Regions from separate parts of the Dactylosporangium sp. NPDC051087 genome, predicted to be linked through region 2. Evidence: predicted binding sites of a transcription regulator. Region 2 holds the regulator's gene; the other holds the start of a gene.
The links. Region 2 encodes HrcA, which represses chaperone genes, less so after heat shock. Its sites were predicted from a motif close to GGTTNGCACNCTCNNNNNGAGNGTGCNAACC; they were not measured.

Region 1 (3,206 bases), on a different contig from region 2:
GTGGACTCAGAAGTCCATGTCGCCGCCGCCGGGCGCACCCGCCGGCGCCGGGGTCTTCTCCGGCTTGTCCGCGACCACTGCCTCGGTGGTGAGGAAGAGCGCCGCGATGGAGGCGGCGTTCTGCAGGGCCGAGCGGGTGACCTTGGCCGGGTCGATGATGCCCTCGCCGAGCAGGTTCACGTAGTCACCGGTGGCGGCGTTGAGGCCCCAGCCGGCGTCCAGGTTGCGAACCTTCTCCACGACAACGCCACCCTCGAGGCCGGCGTTGACCGCGATCTGGCGCAGCGGCGCGTCAAGGGCGACCTTGACGATGTTGGCACCGGTGGCCTCGTCGCCGACCAGGTCCAGCTTGTCGAAGGCCGACTTGCCGGCCTGCACGAGCGCGACGCCACCGCCGGGGACGATGCCCTCTTCGACGGCCGCCTTCGCGTTGCGAACGGCGTCCTCGATGCGGTGCTTGCGCTCCTTGAGCTCGACCTCGGTGGCCGCGCCGACCTTGATGACCGCGACGCCGCCGGCGAGCTTCGCCAGCCGCTCCTGCAGCTTCTCGCGGTCGTAGTCCGAGTCCGACTTCTCGATCTCGGCACGGATCTGCGCCACCCGGCCGTTGATGCCGTCGGCGTCGCCGGAGCCCTCAACGATCGTGGTCTCGTCCTTGGTGATGACGACCTTGCGGGCCTTGCCCAGCAGGTCGACGGTCGCGTTCTCCAGCTTGAGACCGACGGTCTCGGAGATGACCTGACCACCGGTCAGGATCGCGATGTCCGTCAGCATCGCCTTGCGGCGGTCGCCGAAGCCCGGGGCCTTGACGGCGACGGACTTGAACGTGCCACGGATCTTGTTCACGATCAGGGTCGCCAGGGCCTCGCCCTCGACGTCCTCGGAGATGATCGCGAGCGGCTTGCCGGACTGCATGACCTTCTCCAGCACCGGGAGGAGGTCCTTCACCGCGGAGATCTTCGACTCGACGATGAGGATGTACGGGTCGTCGAGGACCGTCTCCATCCGCTCGGTGTCGGTGACGAAGTACGGCGAGATGTAGCCCTTGTCGAAGCGCATGCCCTCGGTGAGCTCCAGCTCGAGCCCGAAGGTGTTGCTCTCCTCGACGGTGATGACGCCTTCCTTGCCGACCTTGTCCATCGCCTCGGCGATGATCTCGCCGACGGTGGAGTCACCGGCGGAGATCGAGGCCGTGGAAGCGATCTGCTCCTTGGTCTCGACGTCCTTGGCAAGGTTGGCCAGCTCCGACGCGACGGACGCGACGGCGGCCTCGATGCCGCGCTTCAGCGCCATCGGGTTGGCACCCGCGGCGACGTTGCGCAGGCCTTCACGGACCAGCGCCTGGGCGAGGACGGTCGCGGTCGTCGTGCCGTCACCGGCAACGTCGTCCGTCTTCTTCGCGACCTCCTTGACCAGCTCGGCGCCGATCTTCTCGTAGGGGTCCTCGAGCTCGATCTCCTTGGCGATGCTCACACCATCGTTGGTGATGGTGGGCGCGCCCCACTTCTTCTCGAGGACGACGTTGCGGCCCTTGGGGCCCAGCGTCACCTTGACGGCGTCGGCGAGGGTGTTCATGCCCCGCTCGAGGCCGCGGCGCGCTTCCTCGTCGAACGCGATAATCTTGGCCATTCGGCGTTGTCCTCCTGGACACTCCGGTTACGCCTCGACCCACGTGGGGCCGGCGGCTCACCGCCTGCTTTCGCACCTTCAAGGACCCAGCGGGATCCTCGCTGGCCGGGCCGGATGAGCCCGCGACGACCAGCTCCCCGACGCTCTCGCGCCCAGGCGCTGCACCGCCCCGACCGTTGGCACTCACCTGATGCGAGTGCCAACTCCTGTTTAGCACTCTGGCCGGTCGAGTGCAAGCAAACCCAAGGTGACGGCATGGGTGGTCGAAGCGTCGCAAAGAGCGCCAAATCAGGCATGAATGGCGCGAATAATGCCGAAAAAGACGCAGGGCACCGTTCCTCATCAATGAGGACGGTGCCCCGGCGGGGTGTGGACGAACGTTGTCAGGCGAGGTGACGAACCTTCTCCGCCTGCGGGCCCTTCTGACCCTGCGCGATCTCGAACTCGACGCGCTGTCCGTCTTCCAGCGATTTGTAGCCATCCATCTCGATCGCGGAGAAGTGGACGAACACGTCCTGTCCTCCGTCGACCGCGATGAAGCCATAGCCCTTTTCGCTGTTGAACCACTTCACGGTGCCCTGTGCCACGGTGCACTTCCTCTACTTCAGTCCTTCTTTTGTCACTCCGGCTGGCTGTGGGGACCAGCCTTGAGGTCCTCGGCCGGGCACGCCGGGCCAAGGGGTGGCACCGGCGCGAGGATCGACGACCGAAACGGACGGTACACGAGATATACCGAGGCCCGACAGCCCCAAATCGGACAGCAAGGTCACGGTTCATGCGCACGCAAAAGGTCCCCGATCGAACCTTTCTTGGGGCGGCCGACAAACGGCGAGCGCATCGGCAGGCGTCGAATAGTGAGCACAAACGAATAAGGAAACGTCAGACAGATCCGAGGGGAAGCGCCGATCTTGCGGTTGGAACCGGAAGCCGCGACTGGAACCACGCAACCTGTCACAACCGCAAGATCGGCCTACTTCCGCACTGCTTCCGTGCCCGCGGAAGGTGCGGACGTCAACTCGCGGAGACTCCGCAAGGGTGACAGAAGGAGGGGCACCACCGATATCAGCGATCCGGCGCATGCCACCCAGATCGTCAGGTGGACCCCGAGGGCCGTGCCGAGCAGACCGCCGACGAGCCCGCCGATCGGCATCGTGCCCCACACGATGAAGCGCATCGTCGCGTTCATCCGCCCGAGCAGGTCGTCGGGGGTGATCGTCTGCCGGAAGCTGACCTGGGTCACGTTGTACACGACGACGCCGATGCCGAAGACGACGCCGCCGGCCGCGGCCAGCCACAGCCGCCAGTCGTCGCGGGCGAACGGGACGAGGACCTGACTGAGCGACCCGCCCAGGATCGAGATCCACATCGCCGGCCCCTGGCCGAACCAGCGCACGAACGGCCCGACCAGGAACGCCCCGGCGAGCGCGCCGAGGCCGGTGATGCTGAAGTACAGGCCGATGAGCGCCGGCGACAGCGCCAGGTCGCGGGCGAAGTAGATGATCACCATCGCGTTGAAGATGGCGCCGAAGAAGTTGGCGGTGCCCGTGCACATCGAGATCGCCCGCAGCAGCCGGTTG
Region 2 (3,206 bases):
CGTCGTCCTTGCGGGAGTAGACGTCGTGCGGACGCTCGTGGATCTCGACATACAGGTCGCCGGGCGGGCCGCCGCCGGGGCCGACCTCGCCCTGCTGGGCGAGGCGGATGCGCATGCCGTCCTCGACACCCGAGGGGATCTTGACGGTCAGGGTGCGGCGGGTGCGGACCCGGCCGTCGCCGCCGCAGGTCGCGCACGGGTGCGGGATGACGGTGCCGAAGCCCTGGCAGGCCGAGCACGGGCGGGCCGAGACGACCTGGCCGAGGAACGTGCGCTGCACCGACTGGACCTCGCCGCGGCCGCCGCAGATCTCGCAGGTGGTCGGGTGGGTGTTGGGCGCGGTGCCGGCGCCCGTGCAGGTGGTGCAGACGACCGCGGTGTCGACGGTGATCGGCGCCTCGACGCCGAACGCGGTCTCGTGCAGGTCGAGGTCCAGGCGCAGGATCGCGTCGGCGCCCGGCCGGATCCGCGGGCGCGGCCCGCGGCTCGCGGTCGTGCCGAAGAACGCGTCCATGATGTCCTGGAAGCCGACGAACGCGCCGCCCTGCGGGCCGCCACCGCCGCCGCCGGGCGCCAGGGGGTCGCCGCCGAGGTCGACCATCTCCCGCTTGCGCGGGTCGGACAGCACCTCGTAGGCCGCGTTGATCTCCTTGAACTTCTCCTGTGCCACAGGATCGGGATTGACGTCCGGATGGAACTCGCGCGCCAGCTTGCGATAGGCGCGCTTGATCTCGTCGGCCGTGGAGTCCCGCTTGACACCGAGAATCCCGTAGTAGTCCTTCGCCACTGAGTCCTATGCCCCTGACTCGTCCATGAGGTTCTAACCTTGTCCCAGCAGATCGCCGACGTAGCGTGCCACGGCGCGCACCGTGGCGATGTTGCCGGGGTAGTCCATCCGGGTGGGCCCCAGCACGCCCATGCCGCCCACGACGATGGAGCCCGGCCCATAGCCGGTCGCCACGATCGAGGCGCTGCGCAGGTCTTCGATCTCGTTCTCGTCGCCGATGCGGACCCGGGTCATGCTCGGCTCGACCTCGCCGAACAGCTTGAGGAGGATGACCTCCTCCTCGAGCGCCTCGAGGATCGGGCGCAGCGAGCCCTGGAAGTCCAGCAGGCCGCCGCGGGCGAGGTTGGCGGTGCCGGCGAGGGCGATCCGCTCCTCGGTGCGCTCCACCAGGGTCTCCAGCAGCACGGTCGACAGCGCGGTCATCGGCGGGCGCAGGCCCGGCCCGGCCTCCTCGACGAGCGCCTCGACCAGGGGCGGGGTGTCGACGAGGCGTTTGCCGACGAGCTTCTCGTTGATCCTGCGGCGCAGCTCGGTGACGTCGTCGGCGAGGATCGGGCCGGGCAGGTCGATGAGCCGCTGCTCGACCCGGCCGGTCTCGGCGATCATGACCACCATCAAGCGGGTGGTGGAGATCGGCACCAGCTCGAAGTGCCGCACGCTGGCGCGCGACAGGCTCGGATACTGCACGACGGCGACCTGCCGGGTCAGCTGCGCGAGCAGCCGCACGGTGCGGTGCACGACGTCGTCGAGGTCGACGGCGCCGATCAGGAACCGCTCGATGGCCCGGCGCTCGGCGGGGCTCAGCGGCTTGACGCGGGACAACTTGTCGACGAAGAGCCGGTAGCCGGCGTCGGTGGGCACCCGGCCGGCACTGGTGTGCGGCTGCCGGATGTAGCCCTCCTCCTCGAGGACGGCCATGTCGTTGCGGACCGTCGCCGGGGACACCCGCAGGTTGTGCCGCTCCACGAGGGCCTTGCTGCCGACCGGCTCCTGCGTCGCGACATAGTCCTCGACGATGGCGCGGAGCACCTCGAGCTTGCGCTCGTCAAGGGCCATGTGCACCTCCCCGGGAACTCACTGACGGACTGGCACTCCCACTTCGCGAGTGCCAGTCTACGTCGCGGCAGCCGCCCACGGAATGATCGTCGTGTGTACGAACCGTCGCTATTGCGCTGGTCTGCGTGAAGTTTGTCCAAAAGAAGTCATGCCGCGTCGCTGGCCATACTTGATCGGTGCACCTACCGTGGCCCCCATGAGTGAACCACCTCGCCCCGGGGAATACGGCGTGCCGCAGGACCCCAACAATCCTTACTCCATGCCGGGCGGGGCACAGTATCCGCCGCCGGGCCCCGACTACGGCCAGCAGCCGCCGGTGTCCGGGGGAGGCTACCCGCCGCCCACCAGCGGCGCGGGCTACCAGGACCCGAACGCCTACCAGCAGCCGGGTTACCAGCAGCCGGGCGGTTACCAGCAGCCCGGTGGATACCAGCAGCCCGGCGGTTACCAGCAGCCCGGCCAGTACGGCGGCGGCTACCAGCAGCCCGGCGGCTACCCCGGTGCCGCGCCGGTCGGCTACGCCAACAGCGACGAGAAGACCTGGGCCCTGATCGCCCACTTCGGTGGCATCTTCATCGGCTTCATCGCGCCCCTCATCGCGCTGCTGGCCAAGGGTAACGAGTCGCCGACGGTGAAGGCGCACGCCAACGAGGCGCTCAACTTCCACATCACGTGGGGCATCATCCTGTTCGTGGGTGCCCTGCTGTCGGTGTGCACGTTCGGTCTCACGCTCATCGTGCCGTGGATCGTCATCATCGTCTTCGCGATCATCGCGGGCATGAAGGCCAGCAACGGCGAGCTGTACCGCTACCCGATGACCTTCCGCTTCATCAAGTAAGTCACCACGACGTTGAGGGGCGGCCGGCGCGGCCGCCCCTTTCCCATGCCAGGGCCTATGTCAGGGCCTATGTCAGGGGTTCACGTCAGGTCACGGGCGACGGCGTCGGCGAGCAGCCGCCCGCGCAGCGTGAGCACGGCCACGCCCGCGTCGAAGGCGCCGGCCTCCAGCAGCCCGTCGGACACGCAGCGCCGGGCCGCGTCCACGGCCGCGGCGTCCAGGACGTCGAGCGGCAGCCCCTCGGCGAGCCTGATCCGCAGCAGGACGTCCTCGAACCGCCGCTCCTCGGCGGTGAGCACCTCCCGCGCCTGCCCCGGCGACGCGCCGGCCGCCAGCCGCGCGGCGTAGGTGTGCGGATGCTTCACGTTCCACCACCGCACGCCCCGCACGTGGCTGTGCGCGCCGGGACCGAGCCCCCACCAGTCGCCGCCGCGCCAGTACAGCTCGTTGTGCCGGCAGGGCGAGTCACGGGACCAGTTCGACACCTCGTACCACGTCATGCCGGCCTCGGTGAGGGCCTGCTCG

Region 1: the regulator HrcA is predicted to act here: its motif matches at 1,804-1,834, upstream of groL (chaperonin GroEL).

The regions. Positions count from the first base shown of each region.
Region 1 is NZ_JBVJIJ010000004.1:313,128-316,333, forward strand. Features, by position in the region: gene groL (chaperonin GroEL) at 7-1,629, opposite strand; gene ACZ6TV_RS10430 (cold-shock protein) at 2,013-2,216, opposite strand; gene ACZ6TV_RS10435 (MFS transporter) at 2,600-3,206, opposite strand, start outside.
Region 2 is NZ_JBVJIJ010000043.1:21,097-24,302, forward strand. Features, by position in the region: gene dnaJ (molecular chaperone DnaJ) at 1-787, opposite strand, end outside; gene hrcA (heat-inducible transcriptional repressor HrcA) at 821-1,843, opposite strand; gene ACZ6TV_RS49365 (DUF4870 domain-containing protein) at 2,040-2,681, shown strand; gene hemW (radical SAM family heme chaperone HemW) at 2,762-3,206, opposite strand, start outside.